2 regions of the Parafrankia discariae genome follow, and region 1 is predicted to be linked to the other one. Evidence: riboswitches for the same ligand, from Rfam matches in the RefSeq annotation. Region 1 holds a riboswitch; the other holds the start of a gene.
The links. Region 1 has a riboswitch for S-adenosylmethionine ahead of thrC (threonine synthase). Riboswitches for the same ligand answer to the same signal wherever they lie in the genome.
Positions count from the first base shown of each region.

Region 1 (8,917 bases):
CTCCAGCACGACGTTGCGACCCTTGGGGCCGAGCGTGACCTTGACCGCGTCGGCGAGCTGGTTCATGCCGCGCTCCAGGCCGCGCCGTGCCTCCTCGTCGAAGGCAATGATCTTCGGCATGGTGTCTGGGTCCTCCCAGGGGGATGGCAGTTCGATGGCCTGGCCACAACGACGCCCGCGACGGACGGCCCCGACCCGGCCCCCGTGCGAACGGAGACCCGTGCGAACGGAAGGATGACCAGGAAGCCTCGTCGTTTCAGCCCTTGGCACTCCCATGGGGAGAGTGCCAAGTCTTGTTTAGCACTCGACCTGGGTGAGTGCAAGCTCGCCTCCCGTGTCCCGCCGGCGTGGCGGCAGGCCGGCGAGGCCTCCCCGCCTGCGGCGACAGTCCCGAAAAATCCGTGTGGCCGCAGGCGGAACCGGTGCCGAACAACGCCATCCGGACCAGCCGCGCACAACCCCGACCAGCTCCCGCGGACCGACACCGAACCGGCCCACCACCGGGCTCGGTGATGGGCCGGGCTGGCGCTGGACCCGGGTCCGCACACGTTGTGTCCGCCACCGGTCCTACTGGGGAGGACGGCTCAACTGAGGAGGGCGGCTCAAGGGAAGGGAAGAGAAGGTACGGCGAGGGAGGTCAGTCGTCGCCGAGGCCGGCGGCCTCGAACGCGGACAGCGAGGGCGGGATCGTGGCGGTGGGGCCACCCGTGGCGACCAGGGGGTCGAGGGTCTTCAGCCCGTCGCCGGTGTTGTAGATGACCGTCTCGACATCCGGGTCGAGCAGGCCCTCGTTCAGCAGGCGGCGCAGGCAGGCGACGGTGACGCCGCCGGCGGTCTCCCCGAAGATCCCCTCGGTGCGGGCCAGCAGGCGGATGCCGTCCACGATCTCGTCGTCGGTGACGTCGGTGATGGCACCGCCGGTGCGGCGGGCGACGTCGAGGGCGTAGGGGCCGTCCGCCGGGTTGCCGATCGACAGCGACTTGGCGATCGTCGACGGCTTCACCGGGGCGACCGTGTCGGCGCCGCGGGCGTAGGCCGCCGCCACCGGGTTGCAGCCGGCGGCCTGGGCACCGAAGACCTTGTACGGGGTGGGCTCGACGAGCCCGAGGCGGCCGAGCTCACCGAACGCCTTGTCGATCTTGGTGAGCAGGGAGCCGGAGGCGATCGGCACCACGACCTGGCCCGGGATGCGCCAGCCGAGCTGCTCGGCGACCTCGTAGCCCAGGGTCTTCGAGCCCTCCGCGTAGAACGGCCGGACGTTGACGTTGACGAACGCCCATTCGTACTCGCCGGCCAGTTCGCTGCACAGCCGGTTGACGTCGTCGTAGTTGCCCTTGATCGCGACCAGGGTGCCGCCGTACACGGCCGTCGACACGGTCTTGCCGGCCTCCAGGTCGTGCGGGACGAGCACGACCGAGCGCAGGCCGGCGGACGCGGCGTGCGCGGCGACGGACTGGGCGAGGTTCCCGGTGGACGCGCAGGCGACGGTGTGGAAGCCGAGCTCGCGGGCGGCGGTGAGGGCCACCGAGACGACCCGGTCCTTGAAGGAGTGGGTCGGGTTCGCGCTGTCGTCCTTGACCCACAGGGTGCGCAGGCCGAGCTCGGCGGCCAGGCGCGGGGCGGGTCGCAGCGGGGTCCAGCCGGCGTCCAGCGAGACCCGCCGCTCGGCGACGTGCCCGGCGGGCAGCAGGCCGACGTACCGCCACAGGTTGGACGGACCGGCCTCGATCGACGCCCTGGTGACCTTGCGCAGCCGGTCCTCGTCGTAGGAGATCTCGAGTGGGGCGAAACACTCGATACAGACGTGGGTGGGCGACAGTGGGTACGACGCACCGCAGTGGCGACAGGACAGCGACACGGCGGGGTTGGCGGCGTCCGGGCTCGGGAGAGTGGCGCGCTCGGGCGCGAGAGTCATGCGAAACTCCTCATCTTCCCCGGGAGCCGGCTGCGTCCCGGGACGGAATTAGCACCTGCCGCGCATGGATGCGTCGGTGGTTGCCGGGGCTTCGCTGGGCCGTTCCCTCTGCCCCTCTGGATGAGCCAGATGAAGTTGTCTGTCCGTACTGTAGACCGCGTGCGGACAGGCGTGCACCGGAGTTCCAGTGGTTTGCCGTGTGCCACAGGTGCTTCGATGACACGTCCTGAGGTGGGTCGCGGCCGGGCAGCGGGGCCGTGTGCCCCCGCCACCTGGGCCGCTGGCCGCCGGCCGCGATCTCGCCGGACCGACACCAGGGAGCCCGAAGCGTGAGCGTTCGCGTGGTCTACACCGATCTCGACGGAACGATGGTGGGCCCGCGGGGCTGCTTCTTCCGGGCCGAGGGCGGCGACACCACCCTTGACCCCGCCCGCGCCCTCGTCGACCTGCACGACGCGGGCATCGCGCTGGTGCTGGTCTCCGGGCGGACGAGGCCGCAGCTCGTGGAGGCCGCCGGGATCTTCGGCGCCGACGGGTTCATCGGCGAGCTGGGCGCGATCGTCGGCTGGAACACCGGGCTCGACAGCGAGATCCTGCGCGGGGCGATGCCCGACTCGTTCGAGCGGGTGCCGGAGAGCCTGCTCGACGAACTGGTCAAGCTGCACCCCGGTCGCCTGGAGCTGCACACCCCCTGGCACACCGGCCGCGAGGTGGACGTCATGCTGCGTGGCCGGATCGACGTCGCCGAGGTGGACGGCTGGCTGGCCGAGTCCGGTTTCGGCTGGCTGAGCATGCGCGACAACGGGCTCATCTCACCGGCGCACATGCCCGGTCTCGGGGTGCACCCGCACGTGTACCACCTGGTGCCGGACGGCGTCAGCAAGGGCGACGCCGTCGCGCACGACCTGCGGCGGCGCGGGGTGGACCCGGCCGAGGCGATCGCCATCGGCGACTCCGCGAGCGACCTCGCGATGGCCCCCTCGGTGGGGCGGATGCACCTGGTGGCCAACGCGGTACGCCACCCGGACATCGCCGCGCTGCTCCCGGCCTACGACAACGTGGTGGTCGAGGACGGCCCGCTCGGCGCGGGCTGGGCCACCGCGGTACGCAGCGCACTCGCCACCGACTGACCGCGCGGGTGGCGCCCCGACAGGGCACCCGATGGCCTACGCTCCGCTGTGTGCGTCACATGCCGGGCATCGCGGAGTTCACGGCGCCCGGGAGCGAGTACCCGGCCCAGGCCGATCTGCTGATCGCGTCGAACCGGGGGCCGGTGTCGTTCGTCGCCGGCGACGACGGTCGTCTGCATCCCCGGCGTGGCGGCGGCGGTCTGGTCAGCGGCCTGGCCCAGGTCGTGCAGGACGCGCCCGAGGACGGTCGGGAGATCGTCTGGGTCTGCGCGGCCCTGAGCGACGCCGACCGGCGGGCCGCCCGCTCCGCGCCGGGCGGCCGCATCGACCGCAGCGGCTACGACACCGGCGGCGCCTCGGTGCGGATGCTCGACCTCGACCGGGTGCTGTTCGACCGTGCCTACAACGCCGTCGCCAACCGGACGCTCTGGTTCGTCCTGCACCTGCTGCACGCCCCGGCGACGGAACCGAGTTTCGGGGCGTCCTTCCGCGAGGACTGGGCCGCCTACGAGGCCTACAACGCGGCGTTCGCGGACGCGCTGGCCGAGCTGGCCGCGCCGGGGGCGTGCGTGCTCGTGCAGGACTACCACCTGACGCTGGTCCCCGCCCGGCTGCGCCAGATGCGACCGGACCTGCGGATAGCCCATTTCAGCCACACGCCGTGGTGCCCGCCGGAGTACTTCCGGATGCTGCCCGACGACGTGTCCGCGGCGATCCTGCACGGCATGCTCGGGGCGGACCGGCTCGGCTTCCTCGCCCCGGCCTGGTCGGCGGCCTTCCGGGACTGCTGCGCCGAGATCCTCGACGCCGAGGTGGTGGGCGACTCCGTCACCGCCGGCGGGCGCACCGTGCGCACCAGCCTGTACCCCCTCGGGGTGGACGCCCCCGAGCTGCGGGACCGCGCGGCCCGCCCCGACGTGCGCGCCCGCGCGGCCGAGCTGCGCGAGCTGGCCGGGGGCTGCCGCCTGGTGGTCCGGGTGGACCGCACCGAGCTGTCCAAGAACATCGTCCGTGGCCTGGACGCCTACCGCGAGCTGCTCCGCTCGCACCCGGAGTGGCACGGCCGGGTCATGCACCTGGTCTGTGCCTACCCGTCCCGCCATGACCTGCCCGAGTACCGCGAGTACACGGCGGCCGTCCAGCGTCTCGCCGCCGAGATCGAGGACGAGTTCGGGACGGACACCTGGCTGCCGGTACACCTGGAGATCAACGACGACTTCCCGCGCTCGCTGGCCGCCATGACGCTCGCCGACGTCCTGGTGGTGAACCCGATCCGGGACGGGATGAACCTGGTCGCCAAGGAGGGGATGGTGGTCTCGGCCGACGGCGGGGTCCTCGTGCTGTCCCGGGAGGCCGGGGCGTGCTCGCAGATGGCCGCCGACGCGGTCGTGGTGAACCCGTTCGACGTGACGGCCACCGCGGAGGCGATGCACACCGCACTGGTCATGCCGGCGGCCGAGCGGCGCGCCCGGGCCCGGCGGCTGGCCGCCGTCGCCGGTGAGCTGCCGCCGCGGGCCTGGTTCCAGGCGCAGCTGGACGAGATCCGCGGCCACGCGCCGGCGGAACCGGAGCACGCCGGCTGATCCGGTTCCTCGCGCCGGGGCGGTTCCCAGTCAGGCGCCGAGGCGGTCGGCCAGCACCTCCAGCAGGGTGACCATGCCGGTCGGGCCGCCGACGACCAGGTCCGCCCGCGCGCGCAGCACGTCGGGCACCTCCGGGCTGTCGCTGCACACGGTGATCGCGCCCAGCCCGCCGGCCCGCAGCTCGTCGACCGCCTCGAAGGCGGGGAGATCCCCGTAGTCGTCGCCGGCGACCAGGACGGACCGGGCCGCCCGCTCGGCGACGAGCCCGCGCAGGGCCCGGCCCTTGTCGTGACCGGGCGGACGCAGCTCCAGGACCCGCTTGCCCGGCGCCGCCTCCAGCCCGTACTCCTCGGCGAGCCTGGTCAGCGCCGGGGTGAGCGCCGCCAGCGCGGCGTCGGGGTCCGCGGTCCGCCGTACGTGGACGACCAGCGCGTGCCGTTTGTCCTCGACGGACGTCCCGGCCGGGGCGTCGCGCAGCGCGTCCGGCAGGGCCGAGCGCAGCGCCTCCACCCCGGGCAGCGGTTCCGGGGCGGTGGTCTGCCGGGTCTCGGCGTCCCATCGCTGCAACCCGTACTGGCCGAGGACGAGCAGGCGCCCGAGATCGGCGAACCGCTCCGCCCCGGTGAGCTCGAGGACGGCGTCCACCGGCCGGCCGGTGATGATCGCGACGGTGCCGACACACCGGGAGATCCGCCCCAGCGCGGCCATCGCGCCGGGCGCGGGTACCGCGTCGGAGGGCCGGGAGACGATCGGGGCGAGGGTGCCGTCGTAGTCGAGGGCGACGAGCGCCTTGCCCGGCGTCGTCAGCAGGGCGGCCAGGCCGGCGCCGCCGGCCAGGGTGCGCGGGGCGGGGGCGGGCTCGGCGGTGGCGCGGGCACCCGCGGGAGCGGGCGGCGAGGGCGCGGAGGAGTCGGTCACGGTCCCTTCCCGTCACGTGTGAGGGCTGGTGGCTGGTGGGCCGTTGTCACGGTTGGTCGTCGGTCGGGAAGTCCCGGGTGACGACCAGGATCAGGGTGTCGGTCTCGATGATCCTCGTTTCCGCCCGGGGCACCATCCGCCCGACGCCGGGAACCGTCTCGAGCAGGGTGCGCGCGGCGTCGGCGTCCTCGGGATCGTAGAAGACGGTGGAAACCGGCACGTTGTACTGGCTCAGGTAGTTGCCGACCCGTTCGACCCGGAAGCCGGCCGCCTCCACCCGGTCGGCGGCGCTGTCCGCGAGGCCCGCGATCCGGGAGTTGTTCAGCACGACCACGGGCGCGAAGACCTTCGGCGCCCCGGTGCCCGGGGGCGCGGGCGGCTGCGCCGGGGCGGACTGCGGCGTCGGCGACGGCCGCGGGGCGGGCGTCGGGCTGGGCGACCGGCTCGGGGTCGCCCGCTCCGAGGGCGTCGGGCTGGCGGAGTCCTCGGGGCGGTCGGCACCCGGGGTGGGCCCGCCCGAGGGGGCGGCGGGCCCACCGGCCACCGCCGGGGCGGCGCCGTCGGAGTCGCCGGAACCGTTGAGCAGGTTCACCAGCAGAATTCCGGCCAGTACGGCCAGCACGGCCACTCCGGCGGCGCCCGCCATGCGCAGGCGGTCACCACCGGGGTGCCGGGAGAAGTCGTGGGAGCCTCTGGGCACGGGCTCTCCTCAGGCGTCGTCGGAACCGTCGTCGCCGGGCTCGCCGGCGTCGTCCACCTGACCGGAGCGGGCGCGCCGGCGTTGCTCGCGCAGCCGGCGCAGCCGGCGGACGAGCATCGGGTCGGCGGCCAGCGCGGCCGGCGAGTCGATCAGAACGTTCAGGATCTGGTAGTAGCGGGTTGACGACAGGCCGAACTCCGCCCGGATGGCGGCCTCCTTGGCACCGGGGTAGCGCCACCACTGACTCTCGAAGGCGAGAACCCGGGCCTCCCGTTCGGTCAGCCCGTTGCCACCGCGACCGTTGCCACCATGTTCGTGGCCACCGTGCTCGCCGCCACCGTGCTCGCCGCCGCCACGCCCGTTCTCCGCGCGCCCGTTCCCGCCGGAGCCGCCCGCCCCGCCGCCGGTCGCGCTCCCGCCCGCCGCCCGGTTGGGACCGGACCCGCCCGGCCCGGAACCCGCGGGCCCACGGCCGGTGGGCCTGGAGCCGGTGGGCCCGGAACCGGTGGGCCTGGAGCCGGTGGGCCTGGTGCCGGTGGGCGCGGAGGCGCTCCGCCCCGGGCGTGGCGGCGAGGCCGGGGCCGGGACACTTCGGCGCCGGGCCTCGGCAGGGGCGGCGTCCACGCTGGGACCTCCTTGTGGGCCGCCTCGCTACGGAGGCGCTCGAGCGGGCGACACGCACCACGGTCGCGTGGTCGCCGCCCACTATTTCACCCTGTGGGTCCGACATCCCCGTTCGTTCCCCTGGCGCGTCGGTCACGCCGCCCCCGTGTGGAGCCGCCCGGGGGCGCGGGGCCGTCCGGACCGGGCGTGCCCTGCCCTACCGTTGAACGGTGCAACCGCCTGAGGACGGGCCCGGCGCCACCCGGGGCGCCGACGACGGCCGCCGGTTCGCCCGGACGCCGGAGGACTTCGCGTGCCTGGTGTGCGGCGCCACCGTGCGCGGCGACGGGTACACGAACCACTGTCCCGCCTGCCTCTGGTCGCGGCACGTCGACGTCAACCCCGGCGACCGGGCGGCGCCGTGCCGCGGGCTGATGCGTCCCATCGGGGTCGAGATGCGCGCCCGCGACACCGTCCTGACCCACCGCTGCGAGAGCTGCGGGCACCTGCGGCGCAACCGGACCTCGCCCGCCGACGCCGAGTCGGCGCTGTTCGCGCTGGCCGCCCGGGTCGCGGACGAGGTGTCCCTGCGCGGCCCGGGCGGCGCCGGTCTCAGGGATACAGACCGCGGGTCCGGTGCGCCTCGGCGACGCGGGCGACCCCGATGATGTGCGCGGCCGTCCGCAGGCTGACCCGCCGTTCGCGGGCCAGCGCCGACACCTCCTGGTAGGAGCGCTGCATGAGGGCACGCAGCCGGTCGTTGACCTGGTCCTCGGTCCAGAAGTACGCCTGGATGTCCTGCACCCACTCGAAGTAGGAGACGGCGACCCCGCCGCCGTTGGCGAGGATGTCGGGGACGATCACCGTCCCGTTGCCCGCCAGCACACGGTCCGCCTCGGCGGTGACCGGCCCGTTCGCGCCCTCGACGATCAGCGGCGCCTTCACCCGGTCCGCGTTGCCGGTGTTGATCACCCCTTCCATCGCGGCGGGGACGAGCATGTCGACGTCCAGTTCGAGCAGCTCGGTGTTGGTGATCGTGTCGGTGCCCGGGTAGCCGACGACGGTGTCGGCCCCGCGGGCCAGATGGCGGATCAGCGCGGACGGGTTCAGCCCCGCCCGGTTGTGGATGCCGCCCTTCACGTCCGACACCGCGACCAGCCGGCAGCCGGCGTCGTGCAGGTACTGGGCGGCCAGGGCGCCCACCTTGCCGAACCCCTGGACGGCGACCGTGGTCTCCCGCGGGTCCCGGCCGAGTTCGCGCAGCGCGGCGAACGCGGCGAGCTGGACCCCGCGGCTGGTGGCCCCGGCCCGTCCGGCGGACCCCCCGATGGACAGCGGCTTGCCCGTGACGACGCCCGGGGCGGTGTGGCCGGTGTGCGTCGAGTAGGTGTCCATGATCCAGGCCATGGTCTGCTCGTCGGTGCCGACGTCCGGGGCCGGGATGTCCTTGTCCGGCCCGATCAGGGGGACGAGCTCGGCGGCGTACCGGCGGGTCATCCGCTCCCGTTCCTGCCGGGAGAGCAGCCCCGGCTCGACCGCGATGCCGCCCTTGGCACCGCCGTAGGGGATCCCCATCAGCGCGCACTTCCACGTCATCCACATGGCCAGCGCCTTGACCTCGTCCAGGTCGCAGGCCGGGTGGTAGCGCAGCCCACCCTTGGCCGGCCCGCGGGCGAGGTTGTGCTGGACGCGGTAGCCGGACAGGACGAGCAGCTGCCCGTCGTCCCGCAGCAGCGGGACGGAGACGGTGATCGACCGCCGCGGCGTGCGCAGCAGGTCGTGCATGCCGTCGTCGAGACCCAGATGCTGGGCCGCGTCGGCGAGCTGTACGCACGCCGTGTCCCAGGCGGAGCCGGTCCCGAGGATCACAGAACACCTCCGCGGCGCGTCCGGCCACCCGTAACGCGCGGAACGCGCCGTCGGGCTCCGCGCTCACGTGCGCAACGCGCACCGTGGAGTGACTCCTGCTGTCGGTAGCAGGTACGTGGGCTCGAGTCACGTAACCGCTGGTGTGACGCTAGGTAGCGCAGCGTACTCGCATGGCTACGACTGTCCCACGCCGGTACCG
Region 1 is NZ_KB891285.1:171-9,087, forward strand. It holds partial or broken gene B056_RS38970 (TCP-1/cpn60 chaperonin family protein) at 1-120, opposite strand, end outside; gene thrC (threonine synthase) at 638-1,915, opposite strand; SAM riboswitch class I at 1,923-2,042, opposite strand; gene B056_RS0133240 (HAD family hydrolase) at 2,245-3,045, shown strand; gene B056_RS0133245 (alpha,alpha-trehalose-phosphate synthase (UDP-forming)) at 3,105-4,628, shown strand; gene otsB (trehalose-phosphatase) at 4,659-5,546, opposite strand; gene B056_RS0133255 (LytR C-terminal domain-containing protein) at 5,593-6,246, opposite strand; gene B056_RS46295 (DUF3263 domain-containing protein) at 6,256-6,870, opposite strand; gene B056_RS39855 (RNHCP domain-containing protein) at 7,080-7,517, shown strand; gene B056_RS0133270 (Glu/Leu/Phe/Val family dehydrogenase) at 7,462-8,718, opposite strand; partial or broken gene B056_RS41440 (glycosyltransferase 87 family protein) at 8,889-8,917, shown strand, end outside.

Region 2 (8,917 bases), on a different contig from region 1:
GCCTCGTTGGTGATGCTCACGGCTGCCGCCTACCTCCACTCGTCGCCGACATGTCGAGTCTGACCGATCGAGCGCGCGTTCGGGCGCCGACACCAGGTGTACGTCCCCGTGCGTCATGGCGGCCACATCATCAGCGTGCGTCCGATGTCGGCAGGGCGACAATCACGGATGACCACCGGTATGCCCGGCGAGAAAGCGACTTAGCCCGACAATGAACCGGCGATCGTCTGGCAATCGACCGGTGCGGCGGCGGCGCGCTTTTCCTCGGGGGCCATCCGGTCCACCCGCACGGACACCGGGCCGTCACGATCCGCGCAAGCACGATGACCTGAAGCGGCGGGCGGGCTCTCCCCCGGCGCCGACGCCGGGGGCGGACGCCGGCCGTCAGGCCGATTTCCGCCCCGGTCTGCGACGTCGTACAGTGCTCCGTACCAATGGCACAGTCTATGCAGACGTGTTCGGGAGTCACCCCGTTCGGCCACCGGTCCGCCCCACGGCCCGCGGTTCCCGACCCTGACGTAAGGGTAGCTTTGTCGACGATACGCAGGGACGAATCCCTCCCCAGCCTGATCCGACGCAACACCCTCCAGATCGGAGAGGTGGCCGAGCGGGTGGGATTGTCGCTGCGAACGGTGCGCTACTACGAGGAGGCCGGGCTTCTCGTACCGGCCGGCCGGACGCCCGGCGGATTCCGTCTTTATAACGACGACGCCGTCAGCCGGCTGCTCGTCATCCGGAAGATGAAGCCGCTGGGTTTCACCCTGGACGAGATGCGCTCGCTGCTGGCCGTCCGCGACGAGCTGGCCGACCCGGAGCTGACGCCCGAGCGGCGGGCCGAGCTGCGCGAGCGGCTGCGGACCTGGGTCGCCCTGGCCGAGGAGAAACTGGCGACACTGCGTGAGCAGGCCGGCGTCGCCGAGGATTTCGTCGTCGGCCTGCACGGCGACGTCGAGCGGTCGCGCTCGGAGGAACGGACCGATCACCCGGAGCGGTGAACCACCCCGACACCGCGCCGGCCCGCGAGCGGACCACCACGCGCGCCGCCGCGTACGCGGACCGCCGCCCGGCCGCAATATGCTGGTCACGAACCCGCCTACGGGAGTGTCGCACCGAGATCCGCCCAGCCGGCACGGTTCCGCTCGCGCCACCATCACCTCGCCCGTGATACCGACGTAAGGGTCGAATTGTCCACGACAGGCAACATCACCTCTTCCTCAGCCCGCCGCGGCGTCTACGAGATCGGAGAGGTCGCCACCCTGGTCGCGCTCTCCCTGCGGACGGTCCGCTTCTACGAGGAAGCCGGCCTGCTCGTGGCCGTCGGGGAGAGCCCCGGCGGCTATCCGCTCTACGACGACGACGCTCTGGATCGTTTCCTTCTCATCAAGAAGATGAAACCGTTGGGTTTCACCCTCGAGGAGATGCGGGCGCTGCTCGGCCTGCGCGAGGAGATCGACCGGGAGGGCCTCGCCCACGAGCGGCGCGAGGAACTCCAGGAGCGGCTGGCGACCTGGGTCAGCCTCGCCGAGGAGAAGCTGGCGTCGCTGCAGGAGCAGGTCCGCGTCGCCGAGGACTTCATGGTCACGCTGCACGACGACACCGCCCGGGCCCGGCTGCGCTTCGACATCGATCCGGACGTCTTCTAGGCAGGGCCGTCCCGGCGATCGGCCGTCCCGGCGATCGAGCGTTCCAGGGCGCCTTTGCCAGATGGCGGGCGGCCGCCGGGCATGAGCACCTCGGATCCCCGGCGCCCGCTCCGGCGCTCTGCCGTGGGCAGATCTGCCACGGGCAGACCGGCCGTCCGACGGCCCGTTTCTCGGCGACGCTGACCTGGCCGGCCACTTCGTTCGATCCCCACACCCCGTCGGGCCGGCGGGAGGTCACGCGCACCATGAATGCCCTGTATCAGCCGCGACACAGCCGGCCACACCGCCCACGCGCCGGTACCGGCATCGACGCCGGCCAGTACGGCGAGGCCCCGGGGACGGCGGCCGGCCCGTTCGAGGACCAGGTGTTCCACCGGCTCCTCCAGAACCGGATCGTCTTCCTCGGCTCGGTGGTCGAGGACACCGTCGCCAACGCGATCTGCGCGAAGCTGCTCCTTCTCGCCAGTGACGACCCGTCCGCGGACATTCACCTGTACATCAATTCGCCGGGTGGGTCGGTCAGCGCGGGAATGGCCATCTACGACACGATGCAGTACATCGCGAACGACGTGGCGACCGTCGCGCTGGGATTCGCCGGGTCGATGGGCCAGTTCCTGCTCTCCTCCGGAGCGCCCGGAAAGCGGTTCGCACTGCCCCATTCCCGGGTGATGATGCACCAGCCGTCCGGTGGGATCGGCGGGACCGCGACCGACATCGCGATCCAGGCGGAGCAGCTCCTGTTCACCAAGCGGCTGATCCAGGAACGCATCGCCGAGCACACCGGACAGCCCGTCGAGCGGATCGAGGCGGATTCCGACCGTGACCGCTGGTTCACCGCCGAGGAGGCCCGGGACTACGGCCTGGTCGACCGGGTGATCGCTCGGGTCGACCAGGTCACCCCGGACGCGAACAGCCGGGTGGCCCTCCGATGACCCCGGCCCCGATGCCCGCGTCCGCGCGGTACGTGCTGCCGAACGTCGTCGAGCGCACCCCCCGCGGCGAATACTCGATGGACCCGTACTCGAAGCTGCTCCGTGAACGGATCATCTTCCTCGGCACGCAGATCGACGACACCTCCGCCAACGATGTGATGGCGCAGCTCCTCTTCCTGGAGGGTGAGGATCCCGACCGGGACATCTCGATCTACATCAACTCACCCGGCGGATCACTCACCGCGCTCACCGCGATCTACGACACGATCCGCTTCGTGCGGCCCGAGGTGGCCACGGTGTGCCTGGGCCAGGCCGCGTCCGCGGCGGCGATCCTGCTCGCCGCGGGCGCTCCGGGGAAGCGGGCCGCACTGCCGAACAGCCGGATCCTGATCCACCAGCCCTCGGCGCAGGGCGAGGGCCAGTCGAGCGACCTGGAGATCCAGGCCCGGGAGGTGCTGCGGCTGCGCGCGCTGATGGAGCGGATGCTCGTCGAGCACACCGGGCGGGCCGAACACGAGATCCGACGGGACGTCGAACGCGACACGATCCTCACCGCCGAGCAGGCGCGGCAGTACGGGATCGTGGACGAGGTCGTCGCCAGCCGAAAGGTCCGCCGCGTGCCGGCCTGAGCCCTCCCGGCACCGCGGGGCAGTCGGGTGGACGCCGGAGCGGAGCCACGCGGCGGGGCGATCGTCGGCGCGGAGAGCCGCGGCGGGCTCAGGTCAGCGGACGCGCTGAACATGCGCTGTCGTCCCCACCGCCCCGCGCGTCGTGGGGAGCGCGCCGACCGACTGGACGGCCCAGCACGAACGGCGGCGCACGAGAGCACCCGGGTGGGCCGGCGGACGCCCCGGACCCGGTCGGGCGGCGAGCCGGATCGTGCCCCCTCGACGGCGGTGGCCCGGAACCCGGCGGACCGCCCGGCCACGCCGGGCGACAACGAGATGGACGCTCGCCGAGGCATGCACCACACCGGCTCCGGCATCCGGGCCGCCGAGCGCCACGGAACCGAGCGTCGCGGACGGATGGACCGCCGTCACGTGCGCCGTGGCCGCGTGCGCCGTGGCCGGCGTTCCCGCGACGACATCCAGGTCGGCCGCGGCCGTCGCTACCCGGGCCCCGGGAGAGGCGGTGGGGGTGGCGGTCGTCAGCGGCAGCGGCTCGTAGCGGACCAGCTCGGCCATCACCTCGGCGAGGAGGTCGACCAGTCTGATGTTGAGCGCCCGGCAGATCGCGGCCAGTACCTCCGAGGAGGCCTCCTTGCGACCGCGTTCCACCTCCGAGAGGTAGGGCATGGAGACCTGCGCGGCCTCGGCGACGTCCCGCAACGTGCGGCCCTGCGCCTGGCGGAGCCGACGCAGCACCCCACCGATCAGCCTGCGCAGCGGCGGCGCGACCGGCTCCACAGGCGGGCCGGCGCTCTCGGGCCGGTAGCCGGCGGCCCGTGTCGGAGCGACACCGCCACCCGCGGCCACTGTTCCGGCGATCATCGTCAAGCCCGCCACCTCCCTGCGCGACAGTGCCCCGTGCGAAGCGTACGCGGGCAGCCGGGCCCGGACGACGGACATCCGCGAGTCCGCAACCATGACGAGAAACATCCACGCCCGCGCCGGCTCAGGTCCCGCAGGGGCTGGAGTACGCGGGCAGGCCGGCCCGGTCGTGCGCGTGGCCCGGCACGGGCGCACGACCGGGGGCGTCACCGGCCGCCATGTGCTCGGCGACCCAGGGCGGCAGCGCGCGACCGTCGGACGCCGGACCCCAGCTTCCGTCGCCCAGCTCGCGATACCGCCGGCGCGGCCCGCGGCCGACGAGCTCCGCCAGCCCGGCCAGCAGCCTGTCGACGTCGGCGCTCGTCGAGCCGACGCCGACACTCGCGCGGATCGCGCCATCCTCGGCACCGAGCCGCCCCAGCAGTGGATGCGCGCAGAAGCGCCCGGCGCGTACCCCGACGCCGTGCTCGGCGGAGAGGACCGCGGCGACGAACCCGGGGTCATGCCCGGCGACCGAGAAGGTGACGACCCCGACCGGCCCCGTGGCCAGTGGCCCGGCCGAGCCTCCGCCCTCGGCGGCCTCGCGACCGGCAGCCCCGTCTCCAGCGGCCCTGTCGTCCGCGGGGCCGTCATCCGTGGACCCGTCTCCGTCGGCCCACAGGGAGTGGATGGTCACCCCGTCGATCGCGCGCAGCCCGTCGACCAGGCGGCGGCGCAGCAGATCTTCGTGCTCGTGCAGGTCGCGGGCGTCGAGCGCGCCGAGCAGCCGGCAGGCGGCCGCGATCGCCGTCGCGCCGAGGAGGTTGGGGCTGCCGGCCTCGTGCCGGGCCGGGCCGTCCGCCCAGGCCACGGTGGAGCTGGTCACCTCGCGGACCGCGCCCCCGCCGGCCAGGTAGGGCGGAGCCGTCGCCAGCCAGTCCGGACGTCCGACGAGCACACCGGCGCCGAACGGCGCGTACAGCTTGTGCCCGGAGAAGGCGAGGTAGTCGATGCCCAGCGCGGCCATGTCGACCCGACGGTGCGGGACGAGCTGGGCGCCGTCCACGAAGACCCGCGCGCCGGCCGCCCGCGCCAGCCGGACGATCTCGGCGAGCGGTGGCACCTCACCGGTGACGTTCGACGCGCCGGTCACCGCGACGAGCGCGGTCGGCGCCGCGTCCAGGGCGGTGGCGAGCGCGCGCAGTGTCTCGGCCCGGGTGCGCGCGGCCGGCACCCACCGGTAGCCCGGTCGGGACCGCCACGGGAGGAGGTTCGCGTGATGCTCGAGGTCGAACACGACGACACCGCCGGAGGAACGCGCCGAGTCCAGGTCGGGCGGCTGCGCCGGGAGGCTGCGGGCCAGCAGGTTCACCGAGTCCGTGGTGTTCCGGGTGAAGATCACGACGTCGTCCGGACGGCCACCGACGAACGTGCGCACGGCGTCGCGGGCCCCCTCGTAGAGCGCGGTGCAGACCGCGGAGGAGTAGCCGGTTCCGCGGTGCACGCTCGCCGAGTACGGCAGGACGCGCTCGACGTGCTCGGCGACCCCGCGCAGGCAGGGCGCGCTGGCGGCCTGGTCGAGGTTGGCGTACGGAACCTCGCGCCCGTCGGCGAGCGGAACGGGGACGCCGGCCCCGACCACGTCGAGCAACGCGCCGACGGCGAGCTCCGCCCGATCAACGCCCGACGATGTCGTGGCAGACGGAGTCGCGGCAGACAGAGTCGTGGCAGACGGAGTCGCGGCACGCGAAAAGGACACGGCGAAGCCTCCTTGGGCCCCGGTGGACCCAGAGGGGGTCCGCACTTGCCGACGGCGGGTTCGCCGCGGGCCTGGTCACACCCGGGGCACCCCACCGCGGAGGAGGGTTGCCGGCCAGCAAGCCGGGGCTTGACGCTGGCGCTCAGGACCTGGCGAAGACTGTAGCAGCCCGTGCCGGACGGACGCCGCAGAGACACCGAGAGCGGGCCGAAAGACCCGGAGCAACCGGCAGACCGAAGGCCCGGACCACCGACCCCCGGCTGCCGACCGCTGGCCGGCGAGCTATCCGGAACGCCCGGCGGACCGCAGGCGGTGCGCGAGCGCGGTGTGCCGCTGGCCGTGGCCGGCCGAGCGGACCGCCTGCCCGACGGCCCGGCGCGAGCCGACGAGGACCACCAGCCTCTTCGCCCGCGTCACCGCCGTGTAGAGCAGGTTGCGCTGCAGCATCATCCACGCGCTGGTCGTCAGCGGGATGACCACGGCCGGGTACTCGCTGCCCTGCGAGCGGTGGATCGTCACCGCGTAGGCGTGGGTCAGCTCGTCGAGCTCGGTGAACTCGTAGTCGACGTCCTCGTCCTCGTCGGTGCGCACGGTCAGGGTCTGGTTGTCGTTGTCGAGCGCGGTGACGACCCCGAGCGTCCCGTTGAACACCCCGTTCGCGCCCTTGTCGTAGTTGTTGCGCACCTGGGTGACCTTGTCGCCGACCCGGAACACCCGGCCGCCGAAGCGGCGCTCGGGGCGGTCCTGCCGGCTCGGCGTGAGCGCCTCCTGCAGCGCGATGTTGAGCGCCCCGGCGCCGGCCGGGCCGCGGTGCATCGGCGCGAGCACCTGGATGTCGCGCCGCGGGTCGAGGCCGAACTTCGCCGGGATCCGCCGTGCCACCACGTCCGCGGTGAGCCGGGCGGCGTCCTCGGCCTCCTCGGCGGCGAAGAGGAAGAAGTCGTCCAGGCCGCGCACCAGCGGATGGTCGCCGCGGTTGATGCGGTGCGCGTTGGTCACCACGCCCGACTCGCTGGCCTGACGGAACACCTGGGTCAGCCGCACGTGCGGGATCGGCGTGCCGGTGGCGAGCAGGTCGCGCAGCACCTGCCCGGCGCCGACGGAGGGGAGCTGGTCGACGTCGCCGACCAGCAGCAGGTGCCCGCCCGGCGGGACGGCCTTGACCAGCTTGTTCATCAGCAGCAGGTCGACCATGGACGCCTCGTCCACCACGACGAGGTCGGCGTCGAGCGGGCGGTCCCGGTCGAAGGCGGCGTCGCCGCCGGGGCGCAGCTCCAGCAGCCGGTGCACGGTGGACGCCTCGTGGCCGGTGAGCTCGGCGAGCCGCTTGGCGGCCCGGCCGGTCGGGGCGGTGAGGACGACCTTCGCCCGCCGGGCGCGGGCCAGCTCGACCACCGAGCGCACCGTGAAGCTCTTCCCGCAGCCGGGGCCGCCGGTCAGCACCGCCACCCGGGCGGTGAGGGCGAGGGTGACCGCCTCGCGCTGCGCCGCCGCCAGCTCGACCCCGGTGCGGGTGTGCAACCAGCCGAGCGCCTTCTCCCAGTCGACGGCGGCGAACGCGGCCAGGCGATCCTCGTCGGCCCGCAGCAGGCGCAGCAGCTGCCCCGCGACGGAGATCTCGGCGCGGTGGAACGGGACGAGGTACACGGCGGCGACCGGCTGCTCCGGGTCCTCGCCCGGGACGTCCTCACGCACCACCCCCTCCTCGGTGATCAGCTCGCCGAGCCCCTCGATCACCGCGCCGGTGTCGACGCCGAGGATGCGTACCGCGTCGGCGATCAGCCGGGTCTCGGGCAGGAAGCAGTGCCCGCCGTCGGTGGCCTCGGAGAGGGTGAACGCGAGGCCGGCCTTGATCCGCTGCGGGCTGTCGTGCGGGATGCCGACCGCCTGCGCGATGGTGTCCGCGGTGCGGAACCCGATGCCCCACACGTCGGCGGCCAGCCGGTAGGGCTCGGTGCGCACCACCCCGATCGAGGCGTCCCCGTACTGCTTGTAGATCTTGATCGCCAACGAGGTCGAGACGCCCACGCCCTGCAGGAAGACCATGACCTCCTTGATGGCCTTCTGCTCCTCCCAGGCCGCGGCGATCGCCTTCGTCCGCTTGGGGCCGAGGCCCGGCACCTCGATGAGCCGCGCCGGCTCGGTCTCGATGACGTCCAGCGCGTCGACGCCGAAGTGCTCGACGATGCGCTCGGCGAACCGCGGCCCGATCCCCTTGACCAGGCCCGATCCCAGATAGCGCTGGATGCCCTGGACGGTCGCCGGCAGGACGGTCGTGTAGTCCTCGACCTGGAACTGGCGGCCGTACTGGGGATGCGAGCCCCACCGCCCGCGCATCCGCAGCGACTCACCGGGCTGGGCGCCGAGCAGCGCGCCGACGACCGTCAGCAGGTCCGCGCCGCGGCCCGTGTCGACCCGGGCGACCGTGTAGCCGGTCTCCTCGTTGGCGTACGTGATCCGTTCGAGGACGGCCTCGAGCACGGCGAGCTGGAACGGCGCGGCGGCGGCGGGTCGGGACACGGCTGGTCACTCCGGGGCTTCGGGCCTTGGGGACTTCGAGTCTTCGGGAACTTCGGGAACTTCGGGACTCGGGAACTTCGGCGATCCGGGCTTCGGCAACTACGGGAATCCGGTCATCCTCGCCCACAGTCTCGGTGCCGGGAGCAGGCGGATCAGCGCGGCCCGACGTCCGGGCACAGGTGGACACCGATCGCCTCGACGACCAGGTCGGTGGGATCGGGTGATCCGGTGACCAGCCCCAGGCTGTCGTTGGCCGCGAGCACGGCGATGCCGTGCAGGTGCGTCCACGCCAGCAGGGCCCGCCCGCGCGCCCGCTCCGCAAGGTCAGCCGGGTCAGCGCCGGCCCCGGCGGGCGGCGGGGGCAGCGCGGCCCGGACGAGATCGGTCCAGGCGTCGAACAGCGGCAGGCTCCGCCCGCGGAGGTTCTCCCCCGACCCGACCAGGATGTCGTGCCGGAACATCAGCTCGAACATGGCGGGCCGTTCGCGGGCGAACCGGACGTACGCGGATCCGGCGTGGACGACGCACTCGCGCGGGGAGGCTCCGGCCGCCTCGCGTCCCGCCCGGACCCGGGCCAGGCGGGACGTGAGGTCG
Region 2 is NZ_KB891102.1:121,851-130,767, forward strand. It holds gene B056_RS0100435 (NUDIX hydrolase) at 1-20, opposite strand, end outside; gene B056_RS0100440 (MerR family transcriptional regulator) at 531-995, shown strand; gene B056_RS0100445 (MerR family transcriptional regulator) at 1,185-1,643, shown strand; gene B056_RS0100450 (ClpP family protease) at 1,889-2,575, shown strand; gene B056_RS0100455 (ATP-dependent Clp protease proteolytic subunit) at 2,572-3,204, shown strand; gene B056_RS45880 (helix-turn-helix domain-containing protein) at 3,298-4,065, opposite strand; gene B056_RS0100465 (aminotransferase class V-fold PLP-dependent enzyme) at 4,190-5,695, opposite strand; SAM riboswitch class IV at 5,840-5,953, opposite strand; gene recD2 (SF1B family DNA helicase RecD2) at 6,086-8,323, opposite strand; gene B056_RS0100475 (TetR/AcrR family transcriptional regulator) at 8,476-8,917, opposite strand, start outside.
Region 2: it holds a riboswitch for S-adenosylmethionine, as region 1 does, so the genes downstream of both, B056_RS0100465 (aminotransferase class V-fold PLP-dependent enzyme) here and thrC (threonine synthase) in region 1, are expected to answer to the same signal.